3 regions of the Rossellomorea sp. NPDC071047 genome follow, and region 3 is predicted to be linked to each of the others. Evidence: riboswitches for the same ligand, from Rfam matches in the RefSeq annotation. Region 3 holds a riboswitch; each other region holds the start of a gene.
What was found. Region 3 has a riboswitch for cyclic di-GMP ahead of ACQKFO_RS19435 (methyl-accepting chemotaxis protein). Riboswitches for the same ligand answer to the same signal wherever they lie in the genome.
Positions count from the first base shown of each region.

Region 1: linked by a shared signal. The riboswitch ahead of ACQKFO_RS15385 (anti-repressor SinI family protein) and the one ahead of ACQKFO_RS19435 (methyl-accepting chemotaxis protein) in region 3 are both predicted to bind cyclic di-GMP.
Region 2: linked by a shared signal. The riboswitch ahead of ACQKFO_RS21985 (EAL domain-containing protein) and the one ahead of ACQKFO_RS19435 (methyl-accepting chemotaxis protein) in region 3 are both predicted to bind cyclic di-GMP.

Region 1 is NZ_JBNNJT010000004.1:228,921-237,005, reverse strand. It holds gene ACQKFO_RS15400 (class D sortase) at 1-98, opposite strand, end outside; gene ACQKFO_RS15395 (helix-turn-helix domain-containing protein) at 91-417, opposite strand; gene ACQKFO_RS15390 (hypothetical protein) at 648-1,349, shown strand; cyclic di-GMP riboswitch class I at 1,753-1,911, shown strand; gene ACQKFO_RS15385 (anti-repressor SinI family protein) at 1,945-2,082, shown strand; gene ACQKFO_RS15380 (helix-turn-helix domain-containing protein) at 2,116-2,436, opposite strand; gene ACQKFO_RS15375 (YwpF-like family protein) at 2,534-2,974, opposite strand; gene ACQKFO_RS15370 (single-stranded DNA-binding protein) at 3,242-3,622, shown strand; gene ACQKFO_RS15365 (hypothetical protein) at 3,647-3,820, shown strand; gene ACQKFO_RS15360 (DEAD/DEAH box helicase) at 4,127-6,952, opposite strand; gene ACQKFO_RS15355 (SWIM zinc finger family protein) at 6,945-8,085, opposite strand, start outside.
Region 2 is NZ_JBNNJT010000009.1:13,221-21,305, forward strand. It holds gene ACQKFO_RS21960 (YqcI/YcgG family protein) at 1-175, shown strand, start outside; gene liaG (LiaG family protein) at 213-1,076, opposite strand; gene ACQKFO_RS21970 (CAP domain-containing protein) at 1,243-2,004, opposite strand; gene ACQKFO_RS21975 (P1 family peptidase) at 2,177-3,229, shown strand; gene ACQKFO_RS21980 (DNA-3-methyladenine glycosylase) at 3,332-3,916, shown strand; cyclic di-GMP riboswitch class II at 4,016-4,096, shown strand; gene ACQKFO_RS21985 (EAL domain-containing protein) at 4,154-4,864, shown strand; gene ACQKFO_RS21990 (ABC transporter permease subunit) at 5,005-6,984, shown strand; partial or broken gene ACQKFO_RS21995 (helix-hairpin-helix domain-containing protein) at 7,129-7,473, shown strand; gene ACQKFO_RS22000 (divergent polysaccharide deacetylase family protein) at 7,593-8,085, shown strand, end outside.
Region 3 is NZ_JBNNJT010000006.1:194,387-200,598, reverse strand. It holds gene ileS (isoleucine--tRNA ligase) at 1-2,567, shown strand, start outside; gene ACQKFO_RS19450 (GIY-YIG nuclease family protein) at 2,679-3,029, opposite strand; gene ACQKFO_RS19445 (DUF2087 domain-containing protein) at 3,052-3,798, opposite strand; gene ACQKFO_RS19440 (GNAT family N-acetyltransferase) at 3,930-4,175, shown strand; cyclic di-GMP riboswitch class II at 4,278-4,362, shown strand; gene ACQKFO_RS19435 (methyl-accepting chemotaxis protein) at 4,477-5,307, shown strand; gene ACQKFO_RS19430 (DUF2294 domain-containing protein) at 5,670-6,038, opposite strand.

The sequences.
Region 1 (8,085 bases), on a different contig from region 3:
GCATCGTTACTTTTCATCTGAAGGAATGAATATATGACAAAAGAGAGCCCGCTAGATAAAATAAGTATCCCCAACATTAGAAAAACCTTTCTACTCATGATGTTTCCTCCTTTTATACTGAAAAAAAGAAAGAAATTCGTGGAATTCCTCTTTCGTTAAGCCCTGGTGAATGGCCTTCTCTAGTGGTTCAACCCATTCCTCATCTAAAAAAATTTTACTCTTATCAGATGAAAGAATATTTTCTAAAGAAGTATCTAAAGTAAGAGCGATTTTTTTGAGAACCTTAATGGAAGGATTCTTTTGAATTCCTCTTTCAATAGAACTTATATATGATTTAGAAACATTTGAATGATGAGCAAGCTCGTTTATCGTTAACCCTTTTAGTTCACGAAGATCTTTAATCTTATCACCTACCATATCGATAACTCCTTCACAATTCATTTAATTCATTATATAGAACAATTTTTATTTTATAAAGTACGAAATAAAGTGAATTCTAAAGGAATAAAGAGGAAAGTATCGATAACTACATTTTTTGAGGGGTATTTCAATATTTTTGAAGATTTTCATTTTACAAGTGAAATCTTATAATGAGTTAAGGTGTTCTTTAAAAAGAACAAATTTGTGGGTTCTGGGAGATGAAAAAAATGAATCAAAAAAGAATCGTCGTAATGTTATTAATCTTATTTTTTATCTCTGGAATAATGAATCATAAAACGTATGCAAATGAAGTAGATATCATATTAATACCTAACGAAAATTTCTTATTTAATATTTCGAACATGAAGCCGGGTGATTGGGCAGAGAGGGAATTGAAGATTAAAAATGGCGGGGAGAAAAATTTTAACTACTCCATTCGCGTCGATAATAAACAATCTGACAGGAAACTATTTAACGAATTGGAATTGAAGGTGTTTGAAGGAGATAAATCCAATTTAATCTATGATAATCAATTAAAGAATTTCAATGGGTTTAAGCCAAAGCAATTAAAAAAAGGTGCGACTGACAGTTTATTTTTCCGGGTTGAAATGCCATATGAATTAGGGAATGAATTTCAGCAAACATCAGCATATTTTGAAATCGTGATTGTAGCATCTGAAACTACAACGACTACGCCTCCAGAGGATTCTAATGATCCGGTAAAGCAACCAGACAGTAATGATAAGCCCACCCCGATAAACACGGGAACAAATGAAACCCAATCTTCGCCAATATCATCACAAGGCCCAAAACTACCTAACACTGCAACCAACCTTTACCTGCTATTAACGGTAGGTTTTATATTAACTACAACAGGATTAGCACTAATATATGTAAATAGACGTTTATCTAAGAATAAAGAAACATAACCTGAATGAAGAGGTGACCCCATGTACAAAAAAATATGTAGACGATGTACAAGACCATCTTATAGTAGCACTGAAACGGGAGAATGGGTTTGTCCTACCTGTAAATTTGACTTATCCGATCAGCCATTCTATGATTCTAGTAATTACCAAAATATTAATGATAAAGTCCTTCCTCTTAAAAGGAAGTTAGAGGCATATAAAAATAGCATGAATTCGTAGTTTTTCGACAAAGATCAACATGCTTTTACACGATTTATTAATCGCAACATAGTTATATTTTTGTAAATGTCAGATTATAGTCGAATGTGTAGGAAAAAAGTGTAAATTAAATTAACAGAATTGACAAAAAACAACAAATACCCTGAAAGTTTATTAGTATAATCGAATTAGTTCGAAGGGAAGAGTCAGATAAAGGCAAACTTATTGAAAAATAAGGACGCAAAGTCACAGATCTAAGGTGGGAAAGTAGGCATATCTTCATAAATATCATGAATATAATGAAAAGAAAATATTGATGAAGAAGGTGTGTTTATTTGATAACTATGATGGCTGGATTGCCTGGAATACATACATGTATTTTGGGAGGGTATTTATATTGACAAATCGTGAACTTGATCTTGAATGGATGGAACTAATTAAACAAGCCTTAGACGCCGGAATTTCTAAATCAGAAATCAGAGAATTTCTTCAAAACCATCCCCAGGAAGTGAAATCAGAGTATAAAGTGATTTAATTAAATAAAGTCTTGCGAATCCCTCGCAAGACTTTATTTATTGCCTAATTTCCACTTATTAAACTCAATGAACTCACGGAACTGCTCTTTTGTAATACCGGAATCCATAGCTTCTTCTGCAATCTTAAGCCACTCATGATCGATATTTTGATCATCTGGTAGATCGTGTAAAAGAGCATCCATCGGAATCCCTAAAGCAGCTGAAACTTTCTCAAGGAATTGAATAGAAGGGTTTTGTTGAAGGTTACGCTCTATTGAACTCAAATAAGACTTTGCAACACCGGCTTTATCAGCAAGCTCTGTCATGGACATGCGTTTTTCTTGTCTGTATTTCTTTACTCTTTCTCCAATCACAAGAGAACACCTACCTAAGAACTTCAATTAAGAAGTCACAATATTAAATACAATTATATCATAATGACTCATACGGATATTACATAATTTCGCACAATTAGACGCTCGGTTTTGCCGTTGCTGGAATCCTTGGCTTCGATACCATTTTCTCACGGAATTCCCGGATGAGTTCTTCCCCCGAATATCCTTTTTGCACTAAGTCATCAAGGAGTAATTCTGCATATTCATTCCGCTGTTTCTTCAATTTACCCTCAAACATAATACTGATATGCTCATCCATCTCTTTAATACAACGGATTGTAGTCATGAAAGCAGCAGGATCATTGGCTTTATGGGAAATCACGACCTGGATTTCCAAATCTTCCTTGCTTTGCTGAGCCTCTTGAAAGAACTCGATATATTCATTGGACAAATATGTTTCGACAAGCCACGTACTCTGTCCATCCTCTTTATTAATAATCAGACCGTCCACTATCTCAAAGTCATGCAGTTCATCGTTCTCCACTACTTGCAGTGAAATAACTTTAAAGGTTTTCATGAACGAACATCTCCCATTTAAAGGTTTTATAAAATTATATCATAGTAGGAATTGTTTCCCTAACAAATTCCCCGATGAAAAAAAAGGACGAAAGATGCAATTTTGTGATTTTGAACCTGATTTTGAGAGAAAAGTTGAAAATCTCCCTAGGCGAATTTCCGAAATTCAAGCCATTTTTGCCTCGAATTTCGGAAATTCACGATTTTACAGGATGAGACAGAAGATTGTAAGATGAAAGCAGCTTAAGAGAAAGGAGGAAAGAATTCATTGATCAACCAAGTGACCCTCGTTGGAAGGCTTACCAAGGATCCTGAAACAAGAAAAACATTGGAAGGGAAATCGATACTTAACGCTACGATAGCTGTGAATCGTAACTACAAGAATCAAAAAGGCCAAATTGATACAGACTTTGTGCTCTGCACCGTATGGAACCGGGCTGCAGACAATATGGAGAAATACTGCCGGAAGGGATCTGTCGTTGGAGTGACCGGTCGCATTCAAACCCGCTATTATGATAATGATCAGGGAAAACGGACGTATGTAACCGAAGTCGTCGCTGAAAATGTCCGGTTCATGGACAGCAGAAGGGAAACTGCGGCGGATGGCCCCGAGCCAAGCAAGAAAGAGCCAATCGAATTACCATTTTAATATTTTTTAAAGGGAGATGGAGTTGTGGCCACACTGCAAGATCTTGAACAAAAAATTGACAGAATGGAAAAATTAACAGAAGACCTCATCAAAAAAGTAGCAAGAGCGAACGTGGAAAATTTCTATTTATCTCAACGGGTGACAGCCCTAGAGCAAGGATACGAATACCCCAATCCAGTCTTGAAGACCTCGTCATAAGTAATAAAACCTCACCCAGAATTCTTTCCATACGAACAATCCAACCAATCTTATAAGCAGCTGTCTCAAAATCCAATGGTCATCGCAACACGCCTCAAACATACCTCATTAGAAATAAACAAGTGTAGCAGTGAATCAAGTAAGCAGTCGTTCCCCTTATTGTCTTCATATAGAGTCGGTTTCCTTTTGGGAGGCCGGCGTTTTTTTTGATTTTCAAGAGTACGATTGGAATAGCCCCAACAGGAATAAAGAAGCCTCCTACCATCATGAGGTAAGAGGCAAATATAACGATTAAAATCAATACAACTATTCCAACACCAACAACGACTCCAATTCCTGATCTGACAATTCCGTAACCCATTGATCACTGCGGATGATTTCGTCATTCAATGCCTGCTTTTTCGTCAGCATGGCATCTATTTTTTCCTCCAGTGTACCTGAAGAGACAAGCTTATGAACATGGACGAATCGCTGTTGTCCGATCCGATAAGCCCGGTCGGTCGCCTGATTTTCTACCGCAGGGTTCCACCAGCGATCGTAGTGGACGACGTGGTTGGCTGCGGTCAGGTTCAATCCGGTTCCGCCTGCTTTCAGTGACAATAGGAATACTGGGAAATCACCATTCTGGAATTTTTCCACGAGCTCATCGCGTTTTCCTTTTGCCATGCTACCGTTCAGGAATGGGACATCGACGTTGAATTCTTCTTTCATCACTTCCTGGATCATTTCACCCATTGAAATATATTGAGTGAATATCAGGCATGCTTCGCCAGACTCGAGAGCGGTTTCCACGATGTCCTTCAGCTTCTGCATTTTCTCAGAGCGGGAGAGGATCGATTTTGGATCCGGTTCTTTTAAATAAAGAGCAGGGTGGTTACATAGCTGCTTCAGTTGATTGAGCATTTGCAGGATTAATCCTTTTCGCTCAAATCCACTCAGTGTTTCAATTTTAGCTAGAGTATCTTTCACCAGCTGCTCATATAATGCCGCCTGCTCAGTGGTCAGGTGACAATACTCTTTCTGCTCCAGCTTTTCAGGCAGATTCAATTCCACTTCTGGATCTTTCTTCGTTCGACGCAATAGGAACGGCTTGATTTTTGCCTGAAGCTCTTTGACCTTTTCTTCGGATTCATCCTTTTCAATCGGCGCAATATAGTTTTTCTGATACTGCGTGAATCCACCAAGGTACCCGTGGTTAAGGAAATCAAAGATCGACCATAGTTCGGACAACCGATTCTCCATCGGGGTCCCGGTCAGCGCAATATGATGCTTCCCGCTGAGTTTACGGATCGCACGTGATTGTTTCGTATTGGCATTCTTGATATTTTGCGCCTCATCAAGGGAAATCGAAGTCCAGACGACTTCAGATAATTCTTCAAAGTCGATGTGGGACAAGCCGTAAGAGGTGAGGACCACATCTACGCCTTTGATCTCCTTGGCAAATTGTTCGCCTTTCGTCCGGGTCGGTCCATAATGAAGGTGAACCAACAAGTCCGGAGCAAATTTCTCCAACTCACGCTGCCAGTTTCCGAGAACGGAGGTAGGGGCAACGATCAGGGAAGGTGTTTTCGGTTTCTCGGTTTCTTTTACATGCTGCAGGTACGTAATCAGCTGTACCGTTTTTCCAAGTCCCATATCATCAGCAAGACAAGCGCCAAAGCCGAATTTTCGTAAAAAGAGCATCCAGCTCATCCCCAGCTGCTGATAAGGACGGAGCTCGCCGATAAACGCGTCAGGTGTTTCCGTTAATGGAATCGAGGACACATTTGTCAGCTGATGGATCATCTTTTTCATCGATCGATTGAGTTCAAGCTGGATCTTGGCATATTTATAAGGATCATGCTCGTCGTCATCAGGCTCAATATCCGATTCATCGGAATCGCGGGGAACAAGTTCCTGCTCCAGCATATCCTGGATCGAGATCCCTTCCTGCTTCGCTTTCGTCATCATTTGCTGAATACGGCGAATCATGGCAGGATCAAGCTTCATCCACTGACCGCGGATCTTTACCAAGCGGCGCTGATTATCGACGAGCTGATTAAAGTCATCCTCTGACAGATTGACGCCGTTCATGGATAGTCTCCAGTCGAAATCAAGCATGGCATTCAAGCCTACGAATGAAGGGCGATAGCTTGTGTCCGTGTTTTTAAGCTTGGCTTTGACCAGCACCTGGGCATCCTTCATCGCTTCCCACCAGGACGGGAGGAGGATTTCAATATCCAAGTCGATGAGCTTCTCACTTAATACGGATAGGAAATCCCAGGCATCGTGCTCACCAAGGGCTGTACGGAGGGAACCGTCCACATCGCGCAGGATCGGCATCATCTTCATCCACCGTTCCTGTTCTTCAGATACATCAGGCAGATGCTTTTTCCAGGAAGGGGGGACTGTATCTTCAGCCAGTGAAATGACGCGATTCGTTTTCTTACGGTCTCTGAGGATCGTCTCAAGCTCCCACGACTCATCCTCATCAAGCGGCTCAGAGATCCTCAGACCGATCGAAAACGGAAGTTCCTCATCCTCACCGGCAATCCACTCACTCCAACGCTTTTCATCGAAGTACGCATCCAGCTCTTCAGACGTAAGCGTACTTTCCTTCAGCTTCTGAATTCTCTTCATCGCACTCGAGCCACCCGAAGCCATCACCTCATTCAACGCACCCTGAAACCAATTTTCCGTTAATGATTTGAGGGACGGACCTCCATCAGGAAGCTCTTCTTCCCAAAACTCGTCGTTGAAATTAGACCATACTTCTTCAGGGATATGGAACTGCAACCCTTTTTCCTGCCATTCCTCGAAACGGGGCAGCCAGCGACCGGCTTCCATCGCTTCGTAGATCACAGGGGCAATCGCAATACATGCCTGCCCGGTTTCGTCCCAATCCCATTGGATCATGCTGCTGAAATGCTCACCGGCTAATAATGTAAGCAGTTGCCACTGAGTCACCGCAATCCCGATTGTGGAATCCTCAAGGAGGGTCCCGTAGTAACTCTCTTCATGCCAAAGAAACAACTGACTCTTCCATTCTTTTGGAGGCAGAAGTTTGCCTTCGTCGTTTTCCGCAGTGATGAAGAAACGGTCTTCATATTCAGTTGTATTGACGTTGATTTTTACGGAAGACAGTTTAAGCATCGATTAACTTACCCTTTCTGCACTCTTCTTGGAACGCACGTAATCGCTTGTATTTATCTAAAATGTAGGGGAGATACACATCCCATTTGTCTGTTTTCTTCGTCTTTTTATAAATCGTCCGGATCTTTTTCATGTAACGAACCGCAAGCTTATAGCTGTCCCGATTCTTCTGATCGATCGCATCCATCACCCCGGCGTAATAGATCGGAAGGGCAAGCTCAGGTGCTTCCTTCGTCACGTCCCGGAGGCCCATGCCTTCCATTTCCTGAATACTGTAGCTCATGTACTTTTGCAGCTCAACCCATTCACGATAGGCCTTCGCGCTGATCAGATACTCATTGTACGAGAAGAAGCTGTACGGAAGCATGGATAGAAGAAGTTCATTCACAAGGGAGCTGTCCTTTTCCATCAGCCAATCCATAGGCAGGATCCGCACAAACCATCGTACGAATCGGGTAGCTTCATAATAATCGAGGGTCTCAAGGTGATCCGGCATTCTCGATAAAATATTGCGGACCAGGAAGAAGCCGACTTCGTAACGCTTCCCTACGAAAAATTTGCGCAGCCAGAATTCACTGAACGCGACGAGCTCCGTACCGAGTTCATCCACCACTTCACTTGCCTTGTTCAGGTCTTCAAGGAGTAAATATTGATGGAGGATGGCGACGTTGTAAAAAGTAGAATCCTGCGCGCTGCTTTCTTCTAAACGCGCAACCTCTTCACGTCGCCACGACTTGTGTTTGAACAAGTAATACCATAGGAAGCGGTATACTTCGGCTTTCATCATCGTACTATTTTCGGTGGAATCACTCATCTCGATCGTCTGCTTTTTCAAAAAGGCGATGTACGGATCGAAGCTGAACGGCATGGCGTGAACCGACAGTTTCTCAACCGCGTCTTCCATTTCCCCTAACAGAAAATCATACATGCTGTACTGCTCTCGGCTCAGCTCTACATTCCTCTTTTGTAAATAAAGATCGATGTGAATCGACAAAAAGAAGGTAGCAAAGAGCTGGTATAGAGGCTTCCATTCCCGTTCGAATGGAGCTTCCTTCATGAATCGTTTTGTTATATTTTGAACGAGGACATCCATCAAATAGGGCTGTCTTTCAAGTAACTCCAAGTCTTCCTGC
Region 2 (8,085 bases), on a different contig from region 3:
AGGTGGCATTATGTCCCGTGAGAAAGTAAGGGAGCGGGTCGAGAAGTGGGACGGCTTACCGAAGCATCCGAATATCAGTCATTACGGGGACCCTGAACACCGTGAATGGAAGCAATACTTCATTGGAGACGACGTGGAACCGATCGAGGGCAAATGCCCCTTTCACCATAAATAAGAGAAAGAGTGTCAGGCCAAGCCTGACACTCTTTTCCTTAATAAATATCCACATTCCCACTCGAAACCGAAATATCGATGGTGTATTTACCAGACCCGGCCACACCTGAAAGATCGCCATCTTCTATCTTCTGATTCTTTAATGGAAGGTTGCAGGAGATGTCTCCGCTGCTTGCTTTTCCATTCAGTGTGAAGCTTGCGTCTTCCGGCAGGTCCAGGTTGACCCCTCCAGAGCTTACATCAAAATTCATATCACCACTAAGAGTTTTCATCTCGACCGTTAATTCTCCGGAAGACAGGTCACCTTCCAGTGGACCTTCATACTTCGACAATTCTACATCCCCAGAGCTGATATCCACATTCCCTTGTTTTGTGGAGAGAGCAGTCACGACCAAGTCTCCTGAAGAACCATCATGCTCGAATACATTCGTCTCAAAATTTTCAAGAGTCATGTTTCCGGAACCCATTTCAACGGATAACTCATCCAGCTTCATTCGATTCGATTCGGATTTTCCTGCAAATTGCAGGTTACCGGAACCAATCTCGATTTCCATGCTTCGATCATATTCTTTTGGAATGTACACGATTACGTTTGATTTGCGGTTGAATCCTATCCATTCATACCATTTATGCTTTACAGCGACTTCAATGGTGTCACTTTTTTTAGCTAAAGTCAGCGCTCCTTTTCCTTCAATCTCAACCTTAACTTCATTCTGATCCGTGGGAATGACTTTAGTGTCGCTGCCTTCCATTTTAAGATCGATGTGATCGATTTTATTCGTTACCCCGACCCGTTCCCCAGATTGACTTTCTTTGGCAAATAGCGATGTATTGTCATTCAGGATGACGTATAGCGTTCCAAGTGCAAGCAGTGCAATGATCACGGCAAAAGCATTTTTCATTAAAATCCCTCACTTTGGCTTGTTTTTCCATTTTATAGTTTTATTTTAATGCAGCTGCCGCTTCATCACAATGAGCCATGGGATTATTTTTGAATCAGACCAGAGGCCGAGTCCGTGCGGGTTATGTAATAGAAAAAGACCGGTCTTAGGTGACCGGTCTTAGCCTTTATTTCGCGATGAACATCTGCGTCCAATATATTCCCTGGCTGGGATCCTTCGCCGTTCCCACGCCAATATGAGTGACTTGTTTGTTTAAGATATTTTTGCGGTGTCCGGGACTGTTCATCCATGCATTGACGACAGATTCAGGCGTTTTTTGTCCAACGGCAATGTTCTCAGCTGCCGTGGAGTAATCCACCCCGAAGTTTTCCATCATTTCAAAAGGAGATCCATACGTTGGGGATGTATGAGAGAAATAGTCATTTTCCTTCATGTCCTCTGATTTCATCTCTGCCACATTCGCTAACTCTCCATCCATCTTCAAGGCACCAAGTCCATTCTTCTTACGTTCCTGGTTGGTTAAATCCACTACCTGCTTTACAAATCCACTTGCATCTGGTGCCTGTGCATCCTGTTTGGGCTGACCCTCTGCTGGTGGTTCCGGCTGTGCTGTATTCGGTTCTTGTGCAGGCTGATTCGGCTGACGTGCTTCTTTATTACCTGGAGCATTTTCCTCACCGGGATCTAAGTGAGTGAACTCGCGTAAGCCCCCATTTGGGTCTATAGGAGCCATGAAACGGTGAAGGGCCGTTTGGTTTCCTTGCATTCCATCCATCCGATCCCCGCCGTTATTATCATACGTAACAGGATCGTAATTCACGTTTTGTGTGTCCATCAGATTATCGTTTGCATCGTTATTGTTACAGGCAGTCATCAGCATAAATGGGATGACAGCGCAGGCTGTAATGGAAAAAAATCGTTTTTTCATGTCAGGTCCTCCAATATTTTTAGTTGGCTTTTACAAGCATTTAACAGTCTTTAATATGTACTCTCCAGATGCTCTTTATCCTGTTAAAAATAGGTTTTGCTTCACTGTTAAAGAGGGTTTTGTGATTTTGACCAGAATAGTATTGATAAGAGAAAAAGGGGGTTTTCCATCAATGGAAAGAAAGAGATTACGGGAAATGGGAGGCAGTATCGGTTCTTATTCAAGTGGGAAGTATAACAGCATTACCGATATTGAGGGAGTGAAGGTCGGACATAAAACCCTTCACTATGAGCATGAAGGTACCGTGGTACGAACAGGAGTAACGGCGATTTTACCTCATGGGGGCAATCTGTATCGTGATAAAGTATGGGCGGGTTGCCATGTAATCAATGGCTTTGGAAAAACAGTCGGGACGATTCAAATGGAGGAACTTGGTGTCCTTGAAAGTCCGATTCTCTTGACGAATACTCTTTCCGTTGGGGATGTGTTAAAAGGGACGGTTCAATATATGCTGGATGAAACACCTGAAATTGGCGACACAACTGGCACAGTAAATGTAGTTGTAGGAGAATGCAATGATGGGTTTCTTAATGATATCCGCGGCCTGCATGTAAAGGCTGGGGATGCCAGGGAAGCCATTCTTCACGCACATTCGGGACCCGTCGATGAAGGGTGCATAGGAGCGGGAACGGGAATGCTTTGCTTAGGGTATAAAGGTGGTATAGGAACGAGTTCCAGGGAGTATGCCTTTGGTGATGAGAAGTATACGGTGGGAGCCCTCGTATTAACGAATTTCGGTCAGAAGAGAGATCTAAGGCTTCCCATTCCTAACATAGGGGAGGATCAAAATACGCCAGATGGATCAATCATGATCATCCTGGCGACGGATGCACCTCTAAATGAAAGGCAGCTTAAACGATTGGCGAAGCGTGCTTCATTCGGCCTTTCAAGAACTGGTTCGTATGCAGCCCATGGGAGTGGTGATGTTGTTCTTGCGTTTTCTACTGCACATCGCATTCCACATCAGCCTTCGAGTGATAACACGATTCCTTACAGTTTCATTAAAGAAGACGGACCGATCATCTCTACATTATTTGAAATGACAGTCGATTGCGTAGAAGAAGCCATATGGAACTCTCTCTGTAAAGCGGAAACCACAACGGGCAGGAATGGAAGGAAAGTGGAAGCGATACCTTTAGATTTGCTTTATGGACTGATGAAATAAGACATAAACCTTTTTTCTTATTAGAATATTATTTAAGCATCAAACTTATGGGGTATACCATACATATGCGTACGAATTATTTGGTTGAAGGAAGTGACAGTCATGAATGATACCCCTATGCCTCTTTCGTTTTACCAACAGCCCACTTTGGAACTTGCTAAGTCGTTGTTGGGATGTTTGTTAGTGAAAGAGACGGAGGAGGGAACAGCTTCAGGTTATATAGTGGAAACGGAAGCGTATTTAGGGCCAAAAGATCGAGCGGCTCACAGCTATGGAAATAGACGGACGAAGCGGACGGAAGTCATGTTTCATGAAGCCGGCAGGATCTATACATATGTTATGCATACTCACTGCCTGGTCAATGTAGTGAGCGGGGAAAAAGAAAAACCCGAAGCGATTCTCATTAGAGCGGTCGAACCCCTTGACGGCTTGGAGCTAATGGAAAGAAGAAGGTCGGGTCATGTGAAAAAAAATTGGACAAATGGTCCGGGAAAGCTGACAAAAGCATTAGGCATAACCATGGAGGATTACGGGGGCAGCTTCCTGGAACCCCCTCTCATCATCTCAAAGGGATACCGGCCTGAAGACATCGTGGAGGGAAAACGAATCGGGATTGATAATACTGGTGAAGCCAGGGATTATCCGTGGAGGTTCTGGGTAAAGGGGAATTCTTATGTATCAAGATAATTATTTTTGAGAATTTTCTAATAATCAATTAAAAAATAAACCATAAGTACTATGTTTGTGGTATATTTTTCTTGTGAGATAAAAATCATATACTGACAATTCGAATGGGAGCTTTGAACCTAAATGATAGATGGGCGCTTACATTTAGGGGAGCTAGTAGCGCAACCGGCCACATACGAACGTAGGAATACGTTTTTGTGTGGTTTTTTTATAAACTATAGAGAGTATAGGGGTCCTATGAATATCTTTACTATTTTTCAAAACGACTATATTTATCATGATTTTCAGCCCTTATATGAAATGGGCGAGCATCAAACCCTCTATGCATATGAGGGCCTGTTACGAAACAAGTATAACGAAAATCCCGAAAGTGTTTTTCAGTCTGCGATGAAAGCGAATATCTTGTATAAGCTTGATACGTTATCCATTTCAAAAGCTCTTGAAAGCTTTTCAAAGAATGGACTGAAAAACTGTAAGTTATTTCTTAATATTTATATCACGACGATTCTTCACCCAAGCTTTCATACCTATTTTTATGATCTCATGAAGAAACACCCTGATATAAAGGGGCGGCTTGTGCTGGAGATTAATGAATCGAGTGCTGAAGAGCTGTGGCAGAACCCACTATTAAAAGAGTCTCTCAAAGAACTTAAGCAATATGGTGTTTGGTATGCGATTGATGATTTTGGTCAAGGGACTTCCTCCATCAAGAAATCCATTGAATATGAACCTGAAATCATTAAGCTGGATCGCTATTTTGCTTTGAATCTGGCTCAAGACGATAAGAAAAAACGATTCCTTTCCTTTTTTAATCAATTCTATGGTAAGGATACGCTAATTGTGTTAGAAGGCATTGAAACCAAACAGGATATGCAAGTGGCAAAGGATATTGGGATTACAATCGGGCAAGGCTATTATCTGGGAAGGCCGAGTCGATTATTAGCTTAAATGAGAAGGGTGACTCTGAAATGTAGGAGTCACCTTTTTTCGTGGACATCTGCTGCGAGATTGTCCGAATTAAAATAAAATTGAAAATATTTAACATTTCCATTAAACTGAGGAAAAAGAGAAAAAAAGGGGATCAGGGTATGAGGCTTCTCACATTTCCGCTGAAATTTATGTTCTATTATATTCTCGGATTAATCGGTATTTTAGCCGTGAGTATTGCTCCTGAAGTATTTAAGGAGAAGGGTCTGTATAATTTTGTCGGGTTCTTGGAAGAGTTTTTTAAGTTTGTTTTTGTATTTATGGACGGGGAAAATTGGAGCTATTCCTATAAAGGGATAACCGTCGATTTTCTGGACATGCTTTGGGGACCTTATCTGTATTCTTTACAGATTATCGCTGGAGCATTGGGCTTAGGCCTGGGAATAGCCTTCATCCTTACCATTTTCACAGTGTTTTTGCCCCAATGGGTTACGTCTTCTCTAAAGAAAGTATTAAACCTCTTTGAGACGGTGCCTGACTTAATGTTTGCGTTTATGCTTCAGCTTCTCATTGTCTATGTAATTAAATATTTTGGCGTGGAACTGATGAATTTCACGGAGTATGGGGAAGAAAAGATCTTTCTTGCACCAATCATCACATTATCGATCATTCCCATGATCTCTTTCTTTCGAATTCTTCTTTTTATTACAGAAGAAGAAATGCTTAAACCACATATTGAATTTGCCCAAAGTAAAGGAATGTCGAAAGGCAGAATTCTCTTTGCTCACGTATTGAAAAATATTTCTCCCAGTCTGTTTTATCATGGAAAGCTGATCATATGGGGGATGCTTTCTAGCTTATTCATCATTGAAACGATTTTCAATATGAGAGGAATCACGTATTATATCGTCCAGGACTTCAGACCAATGGTCATAGCCATCTCACTGATTATGATATACACGCCTTTTTTTGTCGTGTATCAAGGTGTATATCTATGGATCAATCGGGAGGGAAGCGTCGATCATACCAAATATAAAAAGGATAAAATAAAGTGGAGAGAATGGAAGATATGGAGCTGGCTTTCTACTATTAGACGGCTTTGGTGGCAGCATATGCATAATGGGAAGTTTGCTATCGGGTTTAGTGTCATCTTTCTCTTGATTGCTCTCAGTTTCCTTTATCCAATACTGAAAGATGAGCCGATTAAACAAATTCAGTTTATGAAGAACGATGAGGGACGAATTATCAGTGCCCCTCCACATAAGCCATTCGGAGAGATGATCCTGGGCTCGGATTTCTTCGGGTATAGCATCCTCGACCAACTGATTGTCGGGGCAAAGTATACCCTCCTCTTTGCACTGGTTGTCGCGTCTCTAAGGGTGATAGGTGGATTCTATCTTGGAGTAGCCTATCATTTTCATCTGAAAGAAAATAGGAAGAATTGGCTTGATCGGATGGTGGATTCCATTCATTTCCTGCCTTTGAGTCTTATTGCGTATCTTCTATTAAGACCTGTTCTTTGGGGATTGCCCGTTTTAGGATGGGATCACTCCATCTTTGAAAGACTCGTTTTTGAAGCTGTCGTCTTGACGATTCTTGTGCTGCCGTTAACGACGGTGTTAATAGGGAATGAACTGAAGTTATTAGGAAAACAGGATTTTGTTCTGTCGGCGAAGCTCTTAGGGGGAAGTAATCGACATTTGCTGTGGACGCATCTATTCCCTCATTTGGCACCTAGATTATTTATTATATGGGGACAGCAGTTTATCCAAACGCTTCTCATTCTAGTGCATCTGGGATTATTTCATCTGTTCTTGGGGGGAACGATCATCACAGGAGGACTGGTACCCGATCCTCCGAAATCAGGAACATTTGAATGGTCAGGTCTGATCAGTTCCACCAAAGATTCCCTGATGACCGGAAAGTACTGGATTGTCATTGCTCCGTTAGCGGCATTTATGATTGCCATCATCGCCATGCAGTTGATTGTGCAAGGTGTGAAGGAAATCCAGCAAACAAAGGTAGGGGTACTGGTGAACAACACTCCAATTAAGAATAAACATAAGCTGGTCAAGAAGAAAACCTACCGTCCAGTGACGGAAGACTTTCATTTGGTTCGACAACAATCCTTTAAGGGTTAAAGGGGGAGATTGAGAGTGAGTAGAAAGAGTCCTAAATTGCCACTAACCGACGAGGAAAGATCGGCACTTCGTAAAGAGAAGATCAGACTGGGAGACATCTTCGAACTGTCTCCCGATGTGTTAAGTGAAAAACTAAACATCTCTATGACTAGAGCCCGGTACTTAGTCGGCATGTCCATTTTCCAACGAATTCCGTCGATCGGACCGAATATGGCGCATAATGTTGTTGAAGACCTTGGTTTTCATACCTACGAAGACATTAAGGATGAAAAAGGGGAAGATCTCATTATAGACCTAGAAAAGAAGTAAGGCGTCTGGATGGACCCATGCGTGGAAGACTCCCTCAGGTGCGTCGTTCACCACGCAAACAACCCGGCATCCACCAAAAACTGGTGGGACTTCACAACCCAAAGAAAAAACTACCGCCAAACCAACGGCTACCCCAGCGACCGCCCCACCAAAGGCTGGGATGAGGGACGGACCTCATAAACCAAAAGGCAGGAAGAGAGAATCAGCTTCCTGCCTTTATTTACACTCTCCCCAGGGACGGACCTCTTTCGTATATCCTCCTCAAAATGGACATGATAAAGAAAAAGGAGTGATGAGAGATGAGAATCGTGTTCATCTGGTTACTAATGACTTTCTCTTTTCATGCATCCGTTTCAGCCCGAAACATCCTGCCCCTTCCAGCCCATCATAATGAACTCGCGATCGTTATTGATGATTTAGGAAACGATATGAAGGGAACGGAAGAGATTCTGAACTTACCCGTCACCTTGACCATTGCCGTTATGCCATTTCTTCCGACAACAAGGGAAGATGCAGAAAAGGCACACGGCCGTGGGCATGAGGTCATCGTCCATCTACCCATGGAACCGATGTCCGGGAAAGCAAGTTGGCTAGGCCCGGGAGCGATTACCACTTCGCTTTCAAATGAGGAAATTCGGAATAGAGTAGAAAAGGCGATCGAAGAGGTCCCCTATGCAGTAGGCGTCAATCACCATATGGGCTCAAGGGCCACTGCCAATGAGAGGGTCATGAGGACCGTATTAGAGGTATGCAAGGAGAAGGGACTATTTTATTTGGATAGTAAAACAACGG
Region 3 (6,212 bases):
GGGTCGCCCCTTATTGCCCGAGCTGCCAAACCTCCCTCAGTTCCCATGAGGTTGCTCAAGGATATAAGGATGTAAAGGATTTATCCGCGACGGCTAAATTTAAGGTGGAAGGAAAAGAGCATGAATACTTTCTGGGCTGGACGACAACACCTTGGACGCTTCCTGCCAATGTGGCCCTCGCCGTCCATGAAGACGTGGATTACGTGAAAGCCAAGCGGGGTGAAGAGACGTATATCCTGGCAAAGAATCTTGTGAACGATGTGTTGGGAGACGACTTCGAGTTGGTCAGTGAGCATAAGGGCCATGAATTTGTAGGGGTTTCGTATCAGCCGCCGTTCAACAATCTCAAGCTTGACCGCGGGCATGAAGTAATTTCGGCATCGTTTGTGACCGATGACAGCGGAACCGGGATTGTTCATCTCGCTCCCGCTCACGGTGAAGATGATTACCATGCAATCAAGGAAAGCGGCTTGGACTTTGTCAATATTGTCGATGAAAAAGGCTGTTATACCAACGAATTCGAGCCTCTTGCAGGAGAGTTCACTAAGGACAGCGATGTGAAGATCATCAAGATGCTCTCGGATAGCCATCTTCTCTTTTCCAAGGAGAAGTATCAACACAGCTATCCACACTGCTGGCGCTGTGACTCACCACTCCTCTATTATGCAATGGAAGGATGGTTCATCAAGACAACGGCCATCAAAGAGACCATCTTAAAGAACAATCAATCCGTCGAGTGGTATCCGGATCATATGAAAGAAGGAAGATTTGGGAAATTCCTTGAAAATATGGTGGATTGGAACCTGGGAAGGAACCGTTATTGGGGAACACCACTGAACGTTTGGGTTTGCGGGGAATGTGATCATCAGTATGTCCCGGGAAGCATTCAGGATCTAAAAGAACATGCGATAAGGGGTTGGAAGGACAATCTAGAACTTCATAAACCATATGTCGATGAAGTAATCGTGGAATGTCCGTCATGCACACATGAGATGAACAGGACGAAAGAAGTCATCGATGTCTGGTTTGACAGTGGTTCGATGCCGTTTGCACAATATCATTATCCATTTGAGAATGAAGAGCTATTCAAACAACAATTCCCGGCAGATGTGATTGCCGAAGGCGTGGACCAAACGAGGGGCTGGTTCTACAGCCTGTTGACGGTTTCCTCTCTCTTCACAGGGAAAGCCCCATATAAGCGTGTGTTATCACTCGGGCACATACTGGATGAAGACGGACGTAAAATGTCTAAAAGCAAAGGGAATGTCATCAATCCAATGGATCTCGTTGAAAAGTTTGGGGCAGATGCTCTCAGATGGGCGTTGCTTGCAGATAGTGCTCCTTGGAATAACAAACGCTTCTCAGAAAACGTCGTCAGCCAGGCAAAATCGAAACTGGTCGACACGCTGAATAACGTTCATTCCTTTTACACCCTGTATGCAGTGATCGATGGGTTCGACCCTGATCAACACGGGCATGGTAATCCATCTCTTCTCGATAAATGGGTGTTATCCCGATTGAATTCGGTCATTGAAAACGTAACGGACCATCTGGATCATTATGATTTTACCGCTGGGGCAAGGGAACTATCCATCCTGGTGGATCAAGTCAGCAATTGGTATATCCGCAGATCACGTGAACGCTTCTGGAGCGAAGGGCTGAATGAAGATAAACTGGCTGCTTACCATACTTTAAATAAGGTATTAGTAAATGTTAGCCGGTTGCTGGCTCCATTTACACCGTTTATCGCAGAAGATATCCACATGAACTTAACCAATGTGAGCGTCCATCTGTCCGATTTCCCTAAAGTAAATCAAGAAGACATCAATCCAGCATTGGAAACGGAAATGGATCGCGTCTTACAAGTAGTCGAACTTGCCCGATCTGCCCGTAATATGACGAATATCAAAACAAAGCAGCCTCTATCCAGGCTTACGGTAGTGGGAGCGAAGGATGATACGGAATTACTTAGGAAGTATGAATACATCATTCAAGATGAAATCAATGTAAAGAATGTACAATTGCAGGACCAAGCAGGTGATTCCGTGCAATATGAATTAAAGCTGAACTTCCCGACTGCCGGCCCGAAACTCGGTAAGCTCGTGGGCCTTGTGCAGAAACATTTACAATCGTTAGATCATGAAGAAGCAAGCAGGGTTGTAGAACAAGGGTATCTTGAGTTTGAGTCTCCAACCGGGGAAAAGGTTTCGGTCGAGAAAGATGATCTCATCGTTCATCAAAAAACACATAAAGGGTTGGAAATGGCTTCAAACACAACCTTCAGTGTTTTCCTGGATACAACCATTACAGAGGATCTGCGGAAAGAAGGGAAAGCCCGGGAGCTCATCCGCGCCGTCCAGCAATACAGAAAAGAATTGAATCTTGCTGTGGAAGAGCGTGTGAATCTTGTCCTGGATGTTGATAAATCAATGAAAGATGTTGTGGAGCAATTCGAAGATTTACTGCAAAGTAGCCTCTTAATTAAGAGCGTGGTGTTTGAGAAAAGAGGAAGTATGAAGACAGTCGAGATTGATGGTGACAGCATAGGGATATTTGTAGGAGTGTAATTCACATAACCGTTTTAGGGCTTATCCGAATTTGGGTAAGCCCATATTTTGACTTGAGATGTGAATGCTCAGAGAAAAAAAGTCTGAGGTATTGTATGGTGATCACCTTACCTACTTCTGATTATACCCTCGTTCTCCATATGGCTGCAGTTTCTCCAACCACTTTTCCTCCAACTCCTCCAGGGCTTCTTTTTCAGTCACAAATGGATCATCATTCTTTTTCAGTTTTTCCAATAGCTCGAATGTAAAAGCGTCTTTCCCGTACTGGATCCATTCGGTTTGTAACCCTTTGCTGGTGGTGAATCCATTGTTTTCAAGCATGAACTTGATCCCGTTCAGGGTCTTCAAGTTTTTCGTGCTTCCGATATAGATTTTATTGTTTTGCTGATTTAAGATTTGAAAGACACCTGCTTCAACCGGTGTTTCTTTATACTGTTGTTTTAACTCTCTTTTACGATCCATGATTAGACCTCCTGTTAGTTCTTTACTTCTTTAACCAGTACTTGCTTCCGTCGGATTTACGGTCTATAAACCCATATTCAATGAGATATCTTCTGATAAGTACATAATCGTCATAAATGTCTTTTAATACATGATTTAATTCTTTTTCATCGTACATATCGTCTTTCTTCAACTGTTTCGAAATCTCACGAAGAATGACCAGCCTTTGCTTTTCCTTTGGGGGAAATTTCGTCAATGCCCCGTCAGAGAAGTACTTCTTAACGATTTGATCCTGTTCGGTCTGTGTAATATTGTACCGTTCGTCCACCATGGTGGCTGTCTTATGAACAGGGACAAACGTCGGGGCATTTTCGTCTTTTTCTTTCAGCAATTCCATCATGGTCAGGAAGGTCTTGGCCTGACGCTCCTTTTCTTTTAAAGCAAACCGGTGATGCCGGATAGTGGACGCACTTCCGATATCCAATTCTTCCTTGATTTCTTTGTCATTTTTTCCTTGATAAAAGAGGGTCAATAAACGTTTTTGGTGATCGGTAAGACCCGTGAGTTTTTTATCCATTCCAATTAAATAATCGAATACGGATAGGTGGGTACGTTCAATATGAACACCCATATATTTTTCAGCGAGGTAAAATTTATCTTCGTAAGGATAGACCATGCCTTTTTCAATGACCTCTCCGCACATAAGACAAATAAGGGAATCTTCTTCTTCTATAAAACCTCTTTTCATTTCTTCCAAAGAGGCACTCCAAAACGAGTTGGAAAGCTCCATTCCTTAACACGTCCTATTCTTTTATCTTCAATGAAGTTATTATATAAACGAAATTTAAATGTGTTTGTTATTTTATAAACATAATATAAAAACGTTTGTTATTTGTCAAATAGAATGTTAATGACCAACCAATCGGGTATATCATTCAAATGGGTGTGATTCCGGAGTGGCGGGGAAAAGGGATCGCTGCTGTATTGAGTTGCAAATGCTTAGAAGACCTCCGACAAGATGGAATGAAATCCGCCACTCTCCACGTGAATCAAAACAATCCGGGAGCCATAAAACTTTATGAACGGTTAGGATTCAAGACTGTCCGGAAAAGAGGCAAGTTTGGCGCAAACCGGGGACGGTTCTTACACTACTTTTCGGGAATATGATAGAGACGGAACGGTCCCCACTGCATCCATAATTACCATCAATCTATTTCTTCACTTATTTGTAGTCTAAATATATTTTTGAATGTGTCGATATATATAATATATTAATTTAGATGCGATGAATGGTTATCTGTATGTGGGCGCTTGGATAATCGGGGAGCAACTAGCGCAACCGGCTAATTGAACTTTACTGTTTGATTAGCTTTTTTTATTATAGAACGTTACTTTCTATGCCCAGAAACCTAAAGATGAATGAATAATGGAGTACATAAGCAAATGTTCTAAAGAAGGGGATACGTATATGAGCCAATTAACTAGTAAGGCAAGCACCCAAGTTTTAGATATAAAGGATGTTCTATTAGCTCTTGAAACAAATTTGGCTATGATAGAGTTCTCCTTAGACAGAAAGGTAATTTGGGTAAATGATAACTTCGCTGATGCAATGAATTACCGGGTACATGAAATGCAGGGGATGGATCACAAACAGTTCTGCACGATGGAATATAGCCAAAGCAAAGAATATACAGAGTTGTGGGACAACCTCCGGAAAGGGAAAAAATCTCAAGAAAAAATTGAAAGAGTTGATAAACAGGGGAACAAACTTTGGCTGGAAGCAACATATATTCCTATTTTAGATGGAAATGGGTCTGTACAAGGAGTCCTGAAGATTGCCACAGATATTACAAAAAGGGAAAATACAACGATAGAGATCATTTCCAAATTAAAGAGCATGCCGAATAATCTAGTAAACTCAGTCATGGCCAATTCCAATGAAAAAGTAGAAGCATTAGAGTCTTTAAGGGAACAAATTAAATTAATTGATGAAACGTCAAAATCGATAAAAAATATATCTTCTCAAACCAACTTGCTTTCTTTAAATGCGGCGATTGAAGCAGCCAGAGCGGGCGAACACGGAAGGGGATTCAATGTAGTAGCCCAGGAAGTTAGGAAGCTCTCTGTGAGTGCTGATAATGCCATTAAAGAGGTTAATGCTAACATTGAAAATATTACAAATGAACTAATAAAGGTTAATCAAATTTCAGAAGACTTACAAAGAATTGTGACAGAATCTAAAAATGAAATTGATCAAACCATTAACAAGTTAGAAAACCTTACTACAAATAAAGAGTAAGTGTAGGTAGTGGGTTCTGGGTTACTTATTTGAGAATATAAAGAGTCTGTTCCGAACAACTATGGTTAAATAGGCTCTTTAAATGTAACCCGGGGACGGTCGTAAGGGAAAGGTTAAGACGGAACCGTCTCCACTCTGTCTTGGAGTCAATGGAAGAAGTCCTGGAATGTAATGGTTTGACGGAGGAATATGTGAAGGTAGCCTGCAAGGATCGCAAGGGACGGGAACTCCCCACAGGTGTCAGGATAACAATCTTAAATGCCCTGAATCTTTGAGTATGCGACTCGATAGATTCAGGGCTTCTTAGATTAATAAAAGGATAGGAGACTTTCGAATTTACTAATAAATATACATTGAGTTGTTTAATTTTCTAACTGCTTTTCAAGATTCTTATCGAGTACGAATACCTCCATACGCTCTCCCATTTTCGTACTGATGTCGCTATGGCTCGAAAGGACTTTGCATTTTGTATGCTGTTCTACTATCTCTTCGATGTTTTGGCTGTACATTTCCCTCAACACCTGACGCATTTGTTTCACGAGGACTCTACCTTTATCGTGTTCGACAAGGTGTTTTTCTTCAACCGTTAACACGCCCTTGAACCTTGCAATAACCATGTCCTCTAAGATGTATGTCCGGGTTTCCTGTGGACCGCGGCCGATCAGTTCTCTTTGCATTTTTATGAAGGCTTCGCTTAATTCAGCCTCTAATCGTCGTTTAGAGATTTTCACGTTTTCTCCCCCTTGCCACTATCAGATCAATTTCAAGGATTATCTTACTCAGACGTGTTAAAAGTTGTCAATCATTAATTTTGCGTTGAATAAAACAGCCGAAATAATTCGAATCAGTTAGATATTTAGAGCATTTGATTATTTTCGTTAGAAAAATAAACCTATTTGACTAGA